Regions from separate parts of the Streptacidiphilus sp. MAP12-33 genome, predicted to be linked through region 4. Evidence: riboswitches for the same ligand, from Rfam matches in the RefSeq annotation. Region 4 holds a riboswitch; each other region holds the start of a gene.
The links. Region 4 has a riboswitch for cobalamin ahead of ABH931_RS33595 (ABC transporter substrate-binding protein). Riboswitches for the same ligand answer to the same signal wherever they lie in the genome.

Region 1: another riboswitch for cobalamin. It lies ahead of ABH931_RS06440 (ribonucleoside-diphosphate reductase subunit alpha); the one in region 4 lies ahead of ABH931_RS33595 (ABC transporter substrate-binding protein).
Region 2: another riboswitch for cobalamin. It lies ahead of ABH931_RS15320 (cobalamin biosynthesis protein); the one in region 4 lies ahead of ABH931_RS33595 (ABC transporter substrate-binding protein).
Region 3: another riboswitch for cobalamin. It lies ahead of cobI (precorrin-2 C(20)-methyltransferase); the one in region 4 lies ahead of ABH931_RS33595 (ABC transporter substrate-binding protein).

Annotation. Positions count from the first base shown of each region.
Region 1 is NZ_JBGCCA010000004.1:113,170-117,331, forward strand. Features, by position in the region: gene ABH931_RS06425 (histidine phosphatase family protein) at 1-320, shown strand, start outside; gene ABH931_RS06430 (hypothetical protein) at 363-959, opposite strand; gene ABH931_RS06435 (GNAT family N-acetyltransferase) at 1,057-1,572, shown strand; cobalamin riboswitch at 1,621-1,802, shown strand; gene ABH931_RS06440 (ribonucleoside-diphosphate reductase subunit alpha) at 1,956-4,162, shown strand, end outside.
Region 2 is NZ_JBGCCA010000013.1:92,074-96,235, forward strand. Features, by position in the region: gene ABH931_RS15315 (cobyric acid synthase) at 1-1,413, opposite strand, end outside; gene ABH931_RS15320 (cobalamin biosynthesis protein) at 1,410-2,345, opposite strand; cobalamin riboswitch at 2,394-2,587, opposite strand; gene ABH931_RS15325 (hypothetical protein) at 2,614-2,769, opposite strand; gene ABH931_RS15330 (NAD(P)/FAD-dependent oxidoreductase) at 2,902-4,162, opposite strand, start outside.
Region 3 is NZ_JBGCCA010000013.1:81,378-85,539, forward strand. Features, by position in the region: gene cbiE (precorrin-6y C5,15-methyltransferase (decarboxylating) subunit CbiE) at 1-558, opposite strand, end outside; gene cobM (precorrin-4 C(11)-methyltransferase) at 555-1,394, opposite strand; gene cobI (precorrin-2 C(20)-methyltransferase) at 1,391-2,140, opposite strand; cobalamin riboswitch at 2,170-2,320, opposite strand; gene ABH931_RS15290 (YchJ family protein) at 2,393-2,782, opposite strand; gene ABH931_RS15295 (cobyrinate a,c-diamide synthase) at 2,787-4,162, opposite strand, start outside.
Region 4 is NZ_JBGCCA010000043.1:27,160-31,321, reverse strand. Features, by position in the region: cobalamin riboswitch at 1-191, shown strand, start outside; gene ABH931_RS33600 (HoxN/HupN/NixA family nickel/cobalt transporter) at 224-1,342, shown strand; cobalamin riboswitch at 1,367-1,518, shown strand; gene ABH931_RS33595 (ABC transporter substrate-binding protein) at 1,621-2,610, shown strand; gene ABH931_RS33590 (FecCD family ABC transporter permease) at 2,645-3,661, shown strand; gene ABH931_RS33585 (ABC transporter ATP-binding protein) at 3,658-4,162, shown strand, end outside.

The DNA of each region.
Region 1 (4,162 bases), on a different contig from region 4:
CGGCCCGCCGCCGTCTGCTCGGCGAACTGCGCTGGCGCCCCCCGGGCGGCGAGTCGCACTCCGACGTCGCCCTGCGCGTCCGCAGCGCGCTGCGCGACCTCTACGAGGCGGAACCCGACCGCCGCGTCCTGGTGGTCGCCCACGACGCGGTGGTGATGCTGCTGCGGCACGTCATCGACGACCTCCAGGAGACCGATCTCACCACCCTGGCCCGTGACGGCGCGGTCGCCAACACCTCGGTCACCCGCTGGCTCCGCGACGCGAAGGGAGCCCTCACACTGGACTGCTGGAACATCCGCCCGCACCTGACCGAGGGCTGAGCGGCGGGACGCTCCGCGCGGTCGGCGCGGCCTCGGCGGAACCTAGGCGGCCCGATGCGTGCGCCGCGCCGGGACCACCCGGAAGTACGCCGGGTTCGTCACCCCGACCGGCCAGTCGACGCTGGTGCCCTTCGCCTCCATCGGGGCGTATGCGACGGCCAGGGAAAGCCACTGCCCGCGCGGCGCGCTCCGGGTGAACCGCATGCGCACCGTGAGGGTCACCGACGCGCCCGGGCGCAGCCGCAGTCCCTGGGCCGGGCCGACCGCGCCGGTGAGCTCGCCCAGCGCCGTCCGCAGCGGCACGGCGCGCCAGCGGTTGCCGGTCAGTGTCTCCAGGCGGACCGCGTCGCGGCGCAGGGTCCGGTTGCGCGCGCCGTAGACCAGCACCGGATCGAGCCGGCCGCAGACGGCGCGGGTGCGGTTGCGCAGCGTCAGCCGCATGCTCGTCCACGGTCCGCCCACCGGGTACGCGGAGCGGACGCCGCCGAGGGTCACCGCCACCGGGTTCGACCGGGCCGCCCCGGCGCACGCGGGAGCCGGTGCCGCCTGTGCCGCCTGTGCCGCCGACACGGGCAGCACAGCCAACGCTCCCGCGGCTATCGCTCCGGCCACCACAGCGCCGACGCGTCGCCGGCTCATCCCGTTCATCACTCAACGACCATGGCACGTCACCCTCCGTCGCGCCTTCCGGCGACCCCCACCCGAGCCCCCCGGAGGCGTCAGGCAGACTTCAGGGATGAGCATCATCGTCCGCACCGCCCAGCCCGCCGAATACGACGCCGCAGGTCACCTCGTCGCCGAGGCCTTCATCACCGACGGCCACACCGAGCGCGACGGCGACTACGCCAAGCTGCTGCGCGACCCCCGGGACCGGGCCGAGAAGGCGGAGCTGATGGTCGCCGTGGACGAGGAGAACGGAGCAGTGCTCGGCTCGGTCACCTTCGCCCCGCCCGGCTCCCCGTACGCGGACCTCGCACACGGCCGCGAGGGCGAGTTCCGGATGCTGGCCGTCTCCCCGGAGCCGACGGCCCGCGGACGCGGCATCGGCGAACTGATGGTCCACGCCGTCATCGCCCGCGCACGGGAGCTGGAGCTGCCGCGCATCGTCATGTCCTCGCAGCGGCAGATGACCTACGCGCACCGGATCTACGAGCGCCTCGGCTTCGTCCGCACCCCCGATCGCGACTGGTCGCCCGTCCCCGGGGTCCATCTCTTCACCTACGCACTGGAGCTGGACGGCTCGCCTGCGTGACGCTCCCAGGTGGGCCCGCGTAGTCGAACGACTACGCGACACACCCGGCACGACACAACATGTGGTGGTGCGCGCCGCGCTCGCCCCTAGATGTATGCTCATGCTCGCTGTCGACGCAGGGGAACCCGGTGGAATTCCGGGGCTGCCCCGCAACGGTGAGCGAGCGCCGATCCGGCCTGGATCGGGCCTGCCCGCGAGTCCGACGACCTGCCGTCAGCGCGCCCCGGCCTGCCCGGCCGTGGGCGCCGCAACGCCGGGCCTCGTGGGTGGGCCGACGGGTTGGCTTCATGCTGCCCTGCTTCCGCCTGCCTTCTCACGTGGTCCGACTGAGCACCCGAGCACCACCCTCAGCCACCGGCCGCCAACGAGGAGCGAGCGCGTACATGACGGACACCGCCGTCCCCACCCTGCCCCAGCCCGCACGGGAATCCGCCCCCGGATCCGACGCGGGCGGGGACGCCCCCGGCACCGCCCTGCTGGTCACCCTGACCGAGCGCTCCGTCGACCTGCCCGCCGTCGACCCCGGCCGCGTCGCCGCCGCCGCACTGCGCGGCCGCAGCGCCAGGGCCGACTACGCCGAGCTGCGGGGCCTGGCCATGGAGGCCTCCGCCTCACTCATCGCCGAGGACCCGCAGTACTCGCGCCTCGCCGCGCGCCTGCTGGCCGAGGAGATCCGCGAGGAGGCCGCCGGGCAGGGTGCCACCTGCTTCGCCGCGTCCGTGGCCGTCGGCCACCGCGAGGGCCTGATCGGCGACGCCACCGCCGACTTCGTCGCCGCCCACGCCGACGCCCTCGACGCCGTCGTCGACCCGCAGGGCGACGACCGCTTCGAGTACTTCGGCCTGCGCACGGTCTACTCCCGCTACCTGCTGCGCCACCCGATCACCCGCCAGGTCGTGGAGACCCCGCAGCAGTTCATGCTGCGCGTGGCCTGCGGCCTGGAGGTCGGCGGCGACGCCGCGTCCGTCGCGGAGGTCGCCGAGCTGTACCGGCTGATGAGCCGCCTGGACTACCTGCCCAGCTCGCCGACGCTGTTCAACTCCGGCACCCGGCACCCGCAGATGTCCTCCTGCTACCTGCTGGACTCCCCGCTCGACGAGCTGGACTCGATCTACAGCCGCTACGCGCAGATCGCCCGCCTGTCCAAGCACGCCGGCGGCATCGGCCTGTCCTACTCCCGCGTCCGCTCCCGCGGGTCGCTGATCCGCGGCACCAACGGCCAGTCGAACGGCATCGTCCCGTTCCTGCGCACGCTCGACGCCTCCGTCGCCGCCGTCAACCAGGGCGGTCGCCGCAAGGGCGCGGCCTGCGTCTACCTGGAGACCTGGCACGCGGACATCGAGGAGTTCCTCGAGCTGCGCGACAACACCGGTGAGGAGGCGCGCCGCACCCACAACCTCAACCTGGCGCACTGGATCCCGGACGAGTTCATGCGCCGCGTCGACGCCGACACCGAGTGGTCGCTCTTCTCCCCCGGCGACGTGCCCGAGCTGGTCGACCTGTGGGGCGCCGAGTTCGACGCCGCCTACGTCAAGGCCGAGCAGGCCGGCAAGGCCGTCCGCACCATCGCGGCCCGCACCCTCTACGCCCGGATGATGCGCACCCTCGCGCAGACCGGCAACGGCTGGATGACCTTCAAGGACGCCTCCAACCGCGCCGCCAACCAGACCGCGCTGCCCGGCCGCACGGTCCACTCCTCCAACCTGTGCACCGAGATCCTCGAGGTCACCGACGACTCCGAGACCGCCGTCTGCAACCTCGGCTCGGTCAACCTCGGCGCGTTCGTGGACGGACACGGCGAGATCGACTGGGAGCGCCTCGACGCGACCGTCCGCACCGCGGTGACCTTCCTCGACCGGGTCATCGACATCAACTTCTACCCGACCCCCGAGGCCGGGACGTCCAACTCCCGCTGGCGCCCGGTGGGCCTGGGCATGATGGGTCTCCAGGACGTCTTCTTCAAGCTGCGGCTGGAGTTCGACTCCGCCGAGGCCAAGGCGCTCTCGACGAAGATCTCCGAGCGGATCATGCTGGCCGCCTACGAGACCAGCTGCGACCTGGCCGAGCGCCTCGGCCGCCACGAGGCCTACGACGAGACGCGCGCCGCCCGCGGCGAGCTCCACATCGACCACTTCCCGGTGACCACCCAGTGGCCGGCCCGCTGGGACGCGCTGCGTGCCCGTGTCGCCACCACCGGCCTGCGCAACGCGCTGCTGCTCGCCGTCGCCCCGACCGCGACCATCGCGTCGATCGCAGGCGTGTACGAGTGCATCGAGCCGCAGGTCTCCAACCTCTTCAAGCGCGAGACGCTGTCGGGCGAGTTCCTTCAGGTCAACCCGTACCTGGTGGCGGACCTCAAGCGCCTGGGCCTGTGGAACGCGATCACCCGCGAGGAGCTGCGCGAGGGCAACGGCTCCGCCCAGGAGATCACCGACCTGCCGGAGGAGTACAAGCGCCTCTACCGCACCGCCTGGGAGCTCCCGCAGCGCGCGCTGATCGACCTGGCCGCGGCCCGCATGCCGTACCTGGACCAGAGCCAGTCGCTGAACCTGTTCATGGCCGCGCCCACCATCGGCAAGCTCAGCTCGAT
Region 2 (4,162 bases), on a different contig from region 4:
CTCGGCGATCAGGTCGCCGAGCCGGTCCAGCCGCTCCTCGCGGGCGGCCTCGAAGCAGGTGTCGGGCGCGGGGACGAAGGCGCGTCCGGCCGCCGCGGCGACGTCGCGCAGGAAGGCGCGGCGGAAGCCGTCGTTCTCCAGCGCGCCGTGCCAGGTGGTGCCCCAGACCGAGCCCGCGCGGCAGCCGTCCAGCCAGCTCTCGCCGCCCTCGACGCTCGCCACGCCGTGGTGGATCTCGTACCCGTGCACGGTCTCGCCGTAGCCGGTGCCGACGGGCCTGGCGAGGGTCTTCTCCCGCGCGAAGGCGATCCGCACGGGCAGCAGCCCGAGGCCGTCGACCTCGCCCTGCTTGGACTCGAAGCGGTCGTCGATCGTCCGCGCGAGCATCTGGTAGCCGCCGCAGACGCCCAGCACCGGCAGTCCGCGCTCGGCCCGCTCGGCCACGGCCCGGTCCAGGCCCTGCTCGCGCAGCCAGGCCAGGTCGGCGACGGTGGCGCGGGTGCCGGGCAGGATCACCAGGTCGGCGTCGGCCAGCTCCTCGGGCCGCGTGGCCCAGCGGACCAGCACACCGGGCTCCTGAGCGAGGGCGTCGATGTCGGTGAAGTTCGACAGCCGGGGCAGCCGCACGACGGAGACCCGCAGCACGTCCGCGCCGACCGGCGGTCCCGAGGTGCCGCGCGCCATCACCCCGGCCAGGTCCAGCGAGTCCTCGGCGTCCAGCCACAGGCCCGACAGCATCGGCAGCACGCCCAGCGCCGGACGGTGCGTCACCTGCCGCAGCATGTCCAGACCAGGTTGGAGCAGCCGCGCGTCGCCGCGGAACTTGTTCACCAGCCAGCCGCCGATGTGCGCCTGGTCCTCGGCCGAGAGCAGCGCCAGCGTGCCGAACATGGCGGCGAACACGCCGCCCCGGTCGATGTCGCCGACCACCACGACCGGCAGGTCGGCGGCGACGGTGAGGCCCATGTTGGCGATGTCGCCGTCCCGCAGGTTGATCTCGGCGGGGGAGCCGGCGCCCTCGCAGATCACCACGTCGTGGCGGTCGCGCAGGTCGGCCAGGCAGTCCAGGGCGATCCGCAGCAGCGCGGGCTTGCGCTCGCGGTAGTCCAGCGCGCCGACCTCGGCGACGGGCTTGCCCAGCACGACGACCTGGCTGCGCCCGTCCCCGCCGGGCTTGAGCAGGACCGGGTTCATCGCCGCCTCCGGCTCGACTCCGGCCGCTGCCGCCTGCATCGCCTGCGCGCGGCCGATCTCGGCGCCGTCGAGGGTGACGAAGGAGTTCAGTGACATGTTCTGCGCCTTGAACGGCGCGACCTTGACGCCCTGACGCCGCAGCCAGCGGCAGATGCCTGCCGTGACCACGCTCTTGCCCGCGTCCGAGGTCGTCCCGGCGACCAGCAGCGCCCCGCTCACTTCACAGCCCCCCTCAGCAGCGCCACCGCGACGGTGGCGGCCAGTGCCAGTGCGCCCACCCGGCGCGAGAGGCGGCAGGCGCGCTCCACGTCCGCCACGGCGACCGGCCGCAGCTCGGCCCCGAGCACCGGACGGTTCTCCGTTCTCTCCCCGTACTGGAGCGTGCCCCCGAGGCGGACGCCCAACGCGCCCGCGAAGGCCGCCTCGGCGTGCCCGGCGTTCGGGCTCGGATGCGCGGCGGCGTCCCGCCGCCAGACCCGCCAGGTGCGGCCCTTGTCGCCGCTCGCCGCGACGGCCAGCAGCGCGGTCAGCCGCGCGCCCGGCCAGCCCGCGACGTCGTCCAACCGCGCCGACGCCCAGCCGAAGCGGATCAGGCGCGGATTGCGGTGCCCGACCATCGCGTCCAGGGTGTTGACGGCACGGAAGGCGAGCAGTCCGGGCGCGCCGGCGAGGGCGCCCCAGGTCAGTGCGTTGACGACGGCGTCGGCGGTGTTCTCGGCGACGGACTCCACCACGGCGCGGGCGAGCTGCTGCGCGTCGAGGGCGCTCGGGTCGCGTCCGCACAGGTGCGGCAGGCGCTCGCGCGCCGCCTCCACGTCCCCGCGCTCCAGCGCCCCCGCGATGACGCGCGCCTCGCGCGTCAGGGACGCGCCGCCGAGCACGGTCCACGTCGCGGCGGCGGCGAGCGCCGCCTGCGCGGCGGCCGACCGGCGGGAGGCGCGCTGCGCGAGCAGCGCGGTGGCGGCGACGGAGCCGACGGCGACGGCGGTGAACGCCGCGCCCGCGCCCCGGTGGTCGCCGTAGAGGCGGCCCTCCAGCGCGCTTGCGAACCGCCCGAAGCCTGCTACGGGATGACCGCGTCGAGGGTCGCCGAACACGGCGTCGGCGGTGTAGCCCACCACGGCCCCGAACGCGAATGCGCTTGCGCGCATGGTGCTGATGCGCACCGGTGCGTGTCCTCACTCAGGGTCCGCGCCCTGGATCGACGATCCGGAGGCGAGAGTCTCCTGGCTTCCGGATCGACGCACCGGCGGGCCTTCCAGCAGCGTCGTGCCGCCGTGGCCGTTGTTCGCAGGTGCTCCCCGGTGACAGTGGCGGGACCGCGCCGGATTCGCACCGGCTTCCTCTCCTTGCCTCCGATTGGCGTAAAGATCCCACCATGTCGCCGGAGGCAGCGTCAACCGGCCCCGCCGGAGAGGGTCAGGAGCGGGGCTTGTTGAGGAGTTCGACGGCCTTCTGCAGGGCCTGGTCGGCGGGGCTCGCCGGCGGACGGAGGACGTGGTCCTCGAACCAGGAGAGACCGAGGATCAGGAAGAGTCCCAGCGGGGCGACAAGCAGGCACAAGATGACAGACATGGGCACCCCAAGGTGTCGAATGCTGCTGCGGCCTGGACGGACCCCGATCCGTCCCTCCAACAGAATCCGACAAAAGGGTCACATCTGCACGTTGGGGGGAAACCCCCAGAGCCTCGCGCCCCTGGACAGTGCCTAGTGCCGACCGGAGATGACGTCCGCCACCTTCGCCACCGGGGAGGTGTGAGCGCGCCCACCGCGCTCCTGGGCGTCGGCGAAGTGGTACGCCGCGTACATCCCGTGGACGCCGATCCAGCGGAACGGCTCCGGCTCCCACTTGCGGACCTTGTGGTCCACCCACGGCAGCGCCGTCAGCTCGGTGTGCTGGCCGAGCACCAGGTCGCGCAGCGTCCGCGCCGCGAGGTTCGTCGTGGTGACGCCGCTGCCGACGTAGCCGCCGGCCCAGCCGAGGCCGGTCGCGGGGTCGACCGCGACCGTGGAGCACCAGTCGCGCGGCACGCCCAGCACGCCCGACCAGGCCTGGTCGATCGCCACGCCCCGCGCCGCCGGGAAGAACGCCGTGAGGATCTCGGTGAGCTGCGCGATCGTCTTCGCCTGGGTCGAGCCGTCGTTGTCCGTGCGCGAGCCGAAGCGGTAGGGGACGCCACGTCCGCCGAGCGCGATCCGGTCGTCGGCCGTGCGCTGCGCGTACATGTACGCGTGCGCGAAGTCGCCGAGGGTCTCGCGGCCGTCCCAGCCCACCGCGTCCCAGAACGACGCGGGCAGCGGCGCGGTGACGATCATCGAGGAGTTCATCGGCAGCCAGGAGCGCTTCTCGCCCTGCAGGTTGGCGGTGAAGCCCTCGGTGCAGCGCAGCACGAACGTGGCCGAGACGGTGCCGTGCGTGGTGACCGCGCGGGCGGGGGCCGCGCCCTGCGCGGGGTGGATCTCGGTGACCGTGGTCTGCTCGTAGATCTTGACGCCCAGTCGCTCCGCCGCTGCCGCGAGGCCCAGCACCAGCTTGGCGGGCTGGATCCGCGCGCCGTGCGGGGTCCAACTCGCGCCCAGCGCGCCGTCGACGCCGATCCGCTCGGCGGCCTCCGCCGCCGTCAGCCGCTGGACGTCCTTCTCGCCGTAGGAGTGCTCGCCGGCGACGAACGCGTCCAGGCGCTCGACCTGCGCGGGCGTGCGGGCGACCTCCAGGACGCCGCCCTTGACCTGGTCGGCCTCGATGTCCTCCGTCGCGCAGACGTGCAGCACCTCGTCCACGGCGCCGTTCATGGCCTGCTGCATCGCGATCGCGCGCGCCTTGCCGTAGCGCTTGGCGAAGACCGAGCGCCCCGCGAAGCCGTTGTACAGCCAGCCGCCGTTGCGCCCGGAGGCGCCGTAGCCGCAGAAGCGCTGCTCCAGCACGGCGACGCGCAGCGAGGGCTCCGCCTGCTTCAGGTAGTAGGCC
Region 3 (4,162 bases), on a different contig from region 4:
GGCGGCCTCGGCGGGAGTCAGCTCGACCACGCTCTCGGCCGGTCCGCCGAGGTCGGCGGCGACGACGAGGCGTCGACGCAGGCCCGGCATGGCCGCGAGTGCCGCGCCGAGCTCGGCGGGTCCGGCACCGGGCGCGGTGAGGACCGCGACCTTCCGCTGCGAGCGGCAGATGTTGAACGTGGGCCGCGGGTCGCGGCCGTGGGCGCTGACGACGACGGCGTCGTCCCAGGGCACGCCGAGGCGCGCGAAGGCGTGGGCGATGCTGCTCACGCCGGGGCGCACGTCGAGCGCGTCGGCGCCGAAGCGTTCGGCGAGGGCGCGGACGATGCCGAAGAACCCGGGGTCACCGGAGGCGAGGACGAGGACCCGGGCCTCCGGGTCCTTCGTCCGGAGGCCGGTGACGGCGTCGAGCGCGGGCGCGAGCGGACCGAGCGCCAGCGCCCGGTCCGCGGGCACGTGTGCCGCGTCGAGGTGGCGACGGGCGCCGAGCACCAGGTCGGCCTCACCGACGAGAGCACTGATCTCATCAGTGAGCGACGCACTGAGGACGCTGATCACTGCGAGCCGGGCTCGTTCGCCCCCGCCGTCCGCAGCTGCCGGCGCGCCGCACGGTCCGCCTTGCGGAAGGTGTGGAAGTGCCCCGGGTGGTAGAGGTGCGAGCGGGTGCCGTGGGCGCCCAGCGCGGGGCCGACCAGGAAGAGCGTGTGCTTCCACAGCCGGTGCTCCTTGACCGTCGCCTCCAGCGTGGCGATGGTGCAGGTCAGCAGCAGCTCCTCCGGCCAGGTCGCCTGGTACGCGACCACGACCGGCGTCTCGGGCACGTAGCCGCCCTCCAGCAGCTCCTCGACCAGCTGCTTGCTGCGGGCCGCCGAGAGGAAGATCGCCATCGTGGTGCCGTGGCGCGCGAACTCGCGCACCTCCTCGCCGGGCGGCATCGGCGTCTTGCCACCGCCCAGGCGGGTCAGGATCACGCTCTGCGCGACCTCCGGGATCGTCAGCTCCCGCTGCGCGATCGCGGCGACGGCCGCGAACGAGGAGACACCGGGAACGATCTCGGTGTCCAGACCGAGCTCGCGGCAGCGGTCCAGCTGCTCCTGCACGGCGCCCCACAGCGACGGGTCGCCGGAGTGGATCCTGGCCACCTTCGTGCCGTCCTGCGCGGCCCGCCCGTAGACGTCGAGCACGGCCTCCATCGGGATCAGCGAGGAGTCGAGGATCTCCGCACCCTCGCGGGCGTGCTGGAGCACCTCCTCCTGGACCAGGCTGGCTGCCCAGATCACCACGTCCGCCTCGGCGATGGCGCGGGCGGCGCGGAAGGTGAGCAGATCGGCGGCGCCCGGACCGGCGCCGACGAAGGTGACCCTGCCGCGGCTCTCGAGACTCGTGTCGCTCACAGCTTTCCCCCTCGGCCTTCGCGGCGCACCGGTGCGATCAGCGTGGACAGATACGGCAGTTCGGCGGGCAGCGGGGTCCCGGCGGCGCTGACCTGCTCGTCCGTCAGGCCCAGCGCGGCGCCCCACACGGCGTCGGCCTCCCGGCCGGAGTCGCGCAGCGCGGCGGCGACCTGCTCGGCGAATCGGCCGAACTTGTAGGCGACGACCGTGCCGGGGCCGGCCAGGGCCTCCTTCAGCACCTCGGCGCCGGCGGTGACGGGCACCAGGGTCAGCGGCTCGGTGCCCTCGGCGAGGACCGTGCCGCTTCGGGAGGCGAGGTCCTGCATCGCGGTGATCCCCGGGACCGTCTCGACCGTCAGGTCCTCGACCAGCTCCCGCAGCGTGTGCGCGAGGTAGGTGAAGGTGGAGTACACGTTCGGGTCGCCGATCGTCGCGAAGGCGACCGTCCCTCCGTCGCGCTCGCGCAGCAGCTCGGCGACCCGCGCGCCGGCCGCGTCCCACGCGGCCTCGCGCCGGGCCCGGTCCTCGCGCTCGTTCAGGGCGAACACCACCCGCACGATCTTCGCGGAGTCGGCGTGGTGCCGGACGGTGGCCTCGGCGCGCCCGAGCTCGCCGGTGTCCATGACCGGGACGACCACGGCGTCCGCCTCGCGGAGCACGCGTACGGCTTTGACGGTGACGAGTTCCGGATCACCCGGGCCCATGCCCACGCCGACCAGGCGTGGGCCAGACGCGCGTTCGCGCACGGCAGCAGTCCTCACTCGGGGTCCGCGCCCCGGCTCGTGGTGACGGCGGCCAGAGTTCCTGGCTCACGGGACGGCCTCGCCGTTCCCGCTGACAGTGGCGGGACCGCGCCGGAATCGCACCGGACTTCCTCGTCATTGCCGCCGTTGAATCAAACGGGCACCGCCCGTTCTTCTTGGGTCGTGAAATCCCACCATGCTGCGCGTATGGCAGTCAACCGGACCACTTGTGGGCTGAACCACGTCCCGTGACGCTCAGTCGCGGAGGTCGCCGTCCACGTAGACCCAGGCGCCGTCCTCGCGGCGGAAGCGGCTGTTCTCGTGGAGGACGCCGCTCGCGCGGCCCTCGCGGAAGTGCGCGCGGAACTCGACCGTGCCCTGCTGGTGGAACGGGCCGCCCTCGGTCGTGGTCACGATCTCCAGGCGCTCCCAGCGGAGCTCGGGCTCCAGGTCGATCGCCGGCGGGCGCGTCTCGGGGGCCCAGGTGCGCAGCAGGTAGGGGACGTTCCGCTCGGCGAAGGCCGAGAAGCGGGAACGCATCAGGGCCTCGGCGGTCGGGGCCTGGGCGTTGCCCGCGTGGAAGGGGGCGCAGCAGAAGGCGTACGGGCGGCCGGTGCCGCAGGGGCAGAGGGCGGTGCGGGTCATGAGGTCATTCTGCCGCGTGGGCACGGGCCTGCCGCACGAGGCGGAGGGCGACGGAGGGTGCGGCGGTCCAGTGCAGGTGGAGGTAGGAGGCGTGGAGGGTGGGCGAGGTGAAGCCCTCGGTGGTGAGGGTGCCGTCGTGGCCGCGCCAGCCCCAGGCGGGGGCCGGTCCCGCACCAGGAGTGGTGCGGGTGCGGTGGAACTCGTGGCCCGGCAGACGCAGGCCCGCCGGGGCGAGCGGGCTGTCGGAGAGGGCCACGGCCTCGCGGTAGCCGAGGGTCAGTCGTGGCGACATCTCCGCCTCGGCGTCGACGACGCCGCACATCGGGCGGCCGTCGAGGGTGCGGCAGAGGTAGAGCAGGCCGGCGCACTCCGCCGCGATCGGTGCTCCGGACGCCGCGAGAGCGGTGATCTCGTCGCGGAGCGCCTGGTTGGCGGAGAGCTCGGAGGCGTAGACCTCGGGGAAGCCGCCGCCGATGACCAGCGCGGACGCGCGCTCGGGCAGCTTCTCGTCGTGCAACGGGTCGAAGGAGACCACCTCCGCCCCGGCGGCGGTGAGCAGCTCCGCGTTCTCGGCGTAGGAGAAGGAGAAGGCAGCACCGCCCGCCAACGCGATCACGGGACGCGGCTGTGACGCGTGCTCAGGATCGAGAGCACCGATCTCCTCCAACGGATCCCACGGCAGGTCCGGCAGGGCGGGCGCGCTGCGGGCCAGCGCCAGCAGCGCGTCCAGGTCCACCCCGGCGGCCACCAGCTCGCCCATCGCGCGGACGGCGTCGAGCGCCGCCGCGTCCCGCTCCACCGCCGGCACCAGCCCCAGGTGCCGCGACGGCGTCGCCACCGCCCCGGAACGCCGCAGCGCGCCCAGCACCGGCACGCCGCCGCCCTCCTCCAGCGCCTCCCGCAGCAGCGCCTCGTGCCGGTCCGAGGCCACCCGGTTCAGGATCACCCCGCCGAGCCGCACCTGCGGGTCCCACGAGGCGAAGCCGTGCACCAGCGCCGCCACCGACCGGCTCTGCGAGGAGCCGTCCACGACCAGCACCACCGGCGCCCGCAGCAGCTTCGCGACATGCGCCGTCGAGGCCAGCTCGCCCCGCCCGCCGGCGCCGTCGAACAGCCCCATGACGCCCTCGACGACCGCCACGTCCGCGCCCACCGCCCCGTGCAGGAACAGCGGCGCGACACGCTCCGGGCCGCTCAGGAAGGCGTCCAGGTTGCGGCCCGGACGCCCCGTCGCCAGCGCGTGGTAGCCGGGGTCGATGTAGTCCGGCCCCACCTTGTGCGGCGAGACGGACAGGCCCCGCGCCGTGAGCGCGGCCATCAGGCCGGTCGCCACGGTCGTCTTGCCCGTGCCCGAGGCGGGCGCGGCCAGGACGACGCGCG
Region 4 (4,162 bases):
CCGTGGTGTTCGGGAAGACCGGTACGAATCCGGAGCGGCCCTCGCCACTGTGATCGGGAAGTCCTCGTTTCGTTTCCCGCGGCCGTCAGCGGTCGCCGGAGGTCACTGGGCGCGTCAGCGCCTGGGAAGGCCAGAAGCAAGGGCGGCAGCCCCCGTCAGCCAGGAGACCGGCCACGGCACGCATTGTGACCATTCCACGAGGTGCTGGAGAGGCTGGCCTTGGATGACCCTGCCCGAAAACTCTTCCCCGACGCTCACCGCGGCGATACCCGCGACCCCCGTCCTGCGCTGGGAGAGAAGAGACTGGTGGCGCACCGGTGCGCTGCTGGCCGTGATCGCGGTGATGCACGTCGTCGGTTTCGGCATCCTCGCCGTGATGGTGGCGCCCCATCACTACAAGGTCGGCACCCAGGTGTTCGGCCTCGGCCTGGGCGTGACCGCCTACACCCTGGGCATGCGGCACGCCTTCGACGCCGACCACATCGCCGCGATCGACAACACCACCCGCAAGCTCATGGCCGACGGCAAGCGCCCGATCTCCGTGGGCTTCTGGTTCGCCCTCGGCCACTCGTCGATCGTGATCCTGCTGGCCGCGGGCATCGCCGGCGGGGTGCGGCTGGCGACGACGCTGACGAACGACAACTCCAGCGCCCGTCACGAGCTGGGCACCGTCAGCACATTGGCCTCCGGGAGCTTCCTCTACCTGATCGCCGCGCTCAACCTGGTGGCCCTGCTGGGCATCTGGAAGGTCTTCACGGCGATGCGCGCCGGGCAGTTCGACGAGCACGAGCTGGAGAAGCACCTCGACAGCCGGGGCTTCATGAACCGCGTCCTGGGCCGGCTGACGAAGTCCATCACCCGTCCGGGGCAGATGTTCCCGATCGGCCTGCTGTTCGGCATCGGCTTCGACACCGCGACCGAGGTCACCCTGATGGTGATGGCCGGCTCCGGCGCGGCCGCCGGCCTGCCCTGGTACGCGATCGTCTGCCTGCCGCTGCTCTTCGCCTCGGGCATGAGCCTGTTCGACACCCTCGACGGCACGTTCATGAACTTCGCCTACCACTGGGCGTTCGCCAACCCGGTCCGCAAGGTCTACTACAACCTCACCATCACCGGGCTCTCGATCGCCGTCGCCTTCCTGATCGGCACCATCGAGCTCGTCGGCATCCTGCACGACCAGCTGAACCTGACCGACCCGGTCACCGGCTGGATCTCGGACGTCGACCTCAACAACGTCGGCTTCGTCATCGTCGGCCTCTTCGTGGTCGTCTGGGCCTGCGCCATCGGGTACTGGCGCCTGGCCCGGGTGGAGCGCCGCTGGAAGCAGGCCGACCCCGCCTGACGTGCTAGTCTGCGCCCGACCGGAAATCTGCGCAGGCTTGCAGGTTTCCGGTGGCACGACAGGCAGCGAAGCCGGTGACGCCCGCGGGAACGCGGGCCATTCCGGCGCTGTCCCGCAACTGTGAGGGCCGCCCGACGGGCGGCCCGAGCCAGGTCGCCTCCTGCCGCGCTACGACATCGACCCTCGTGGGAAGGGCGATCCGTCTGCTCAGGGTGCGCCTTCGTGCGCGGCCGGTCGCCGGGTTGGCTTCTTCCCTCCCTCACGGCAGGAAGTAGCACATGGCACAGCGACCGCTGGTCCGCTCTGTTGCGACGGCAGCCGCGGCGATCGCTGCGTTGGCCGCCGTCGCCGGCTGCGGTTCGTCGGGCTCGGGTACTTCGGGTTCCGCCGCCCCGTCCGCGTCGACGGGCGCGTCCTCGGCCGCGGCCGCCGCGTTCCCGGTCACGGTGACGCCGTCGAACGGCAAGGTCACCGTCAAGGACCAGCCCAAGCACATCGTCTCGCTGTCGCCGACCGCGACCGAGGACCTGTACGCGGTGGGCGCGGGCAGCCAGGTCGTCGCGGTGGACTCGACGTCCGACTACCCCAAGGGCGCACCGGTCACCAGCCTCAGCGGGCTGACGCCGAACGTCGAGGCGATCGTCAAGTACAGCCCGGACCTGGTCGTCGCCTCGCAGGACTCCGGCGGCCTCGTCGCGAGCCTGCGAAAGCTCGGCGTCCCGGTCATGATCGAGCCGGCCGCGGCCACGCTCGACGACGCCTACACGCAGATCGAGCAGATCGGCCAGGCCACCGGCCACGCCGACAAGGCCGCCGCCACCGTCGCCGGGATGAAGACGCAGATCGCCGCGACGGTCGCGAAGGCGGGCGCCGCGCACCCGAACCTCGGCTACTACTGGGAGCTGAGCGCCAACCCGTACTACTCGGCCACGTCGAAGACCTTCGTCGGCCAGGTCGTCTCCCTGTTCGGCCTGAAGAACATCGCCGACGCGGCGGACAAGGCCGCCGACGGCGGCTACCCGCAGCTGTCCGCCGAGTACGTCGTCAAGGCGCAGCCGCAGATCATCTTCCTGGGCGACAACGAGGCCGCCGACGGCGGGCAGAGCCCGGCGGTCGTCGCCGCCCGCCCGGGCTGGTCGGGGATCCCGGCGGTGAAGAACAGTCAGGTCGTCGGCCTGAACGACGACGTGGCCTCCCGCTGGGGCCCGCGACTGCCCGAGCTGGTCGCCGAGATCGCCGCGGCGGTCGAGAAGGCGCCCACCAAGTGACCCCGAGCGGCCGACGAGGGTGAGGCGGGCCAGGGTGCGCGGACGCACGGCACGCGCCTACGGCGTCGCGGTGGTCTTCCTGGCCGCCGCGGTGCTGCTGGGCGCCATGGTCGGGGCGGCGGACCTCAATCCGCTCGCCACCGGCGCCGCACTGCTCGACCGGCTGCCGTTCGTGCACCTGTCCGGCGGGCTCAGCCCGCTGGACCAGGCGGTGCTCTTCCAGATCCGCTTGCCCCGGGTGGTCCTGGCGGCGCTGGTCGGCGGCGCGCTGTCGCTCTCCGGCGCGGGGTACCAGGGCGTGTTCCGCAACCCCCTGGTCGACTCCTCGCTGCTCGGCGCCTCGGCGGGCGCGGGGCTCGGCGCGACCGTCGCCATCGTGGCCATGGGCGGGGCCGACGCACAGGCCCTGCCGCTCGCGGCGTTCCTCGGCTCGCTCGCCGGAGTCGCCTTCGCCTACCTCGCCGGAGCCAGCGGCGGGCCCGGAACGGCGACGCTGCTGCTGTCCGGGCTCGCCGTCTCGATGTTCCTCACCGCCGTGCAGACGTACGTGCTGCAACGCTCCACCCAGGACATCCAGCAGGTCTACTCCTGGCTGCTGGGCTCCCTGTCCGCCGCCACCTGGCACCAGAGCGCCCAGATCCTGCCCTACCTCGCGGTCGCCACCGTGCTGGTGCTGCTGCACGGCCGTCACCTGGACGTGCTGTCCGTCGGCGACGAGGAGGCCCGTTCGCTCGGGCTGCACCCCGGCCGGATCCGGCTGACCGTCGTGGCCGCGTGCGCGCTGGCCGCCGCGAGTGCGGTCGCGGTCAGCGGCCTGATCGGCTTCGTCGGCCTCGTCGTTCCGCACGCGGTCCGCCGTCTCGCGGGCCCCTCCTACCGGATCGTGCTGCCGCTGTCGCTGCTGTACGGGGCGGGGTTCCTGGTGCTGGCCGACACGCTCGCGCGCACCGTCGTCTCCCCGGCCGAACTGCCCATCGGCGTCGTCACCGCGCTGATCGGCTCCCCGGCGTTCGTCTGGATCCTGCGCTCCACCCGGTCGGTGCGCACATGAGCGCGCACGCCGACGGTCCGGAGCTGTCCGGCCTGGAGCTGTCCGGCCTGGACGTCGACCTGGACCGCACCCCCGTGGTGCGGGAGCTCTCCGGTGCTGTGGCCCAGGGCGGCTGGCTCGCCCTGATCGGCCCGAACGGCGCGGGCAAGTCGACCGCGCTGCGCGCCGTCGCCGGCCTGATCCCGCACCGGGGCACCGTCCTGGTGGACGGCACCGACGTCAGCGCCCTGCGCACCCGTGAGCGGGCCCGCCTGATCGCCTACGTCCCGCAGGCGCCGCTGCTGCCGCCGGACATGACGGTCCGCGACTACGTGCTGCTGGGTCGCACGCCGCATCTGGGATACCTCGCGAGCCCGGGCGACCGTGACCGCGAGACCGCCGCGCGCACCCTGGACGAGCTCGACCTCACCTCCTTCGCCGGCCGCCGCCTCGCCCAGCTCTCCGGCGGCGAGCGCCAGCGCGCCGCGATCGCCCGCGCCCTGGCCCAGGAACCGCGCCTGC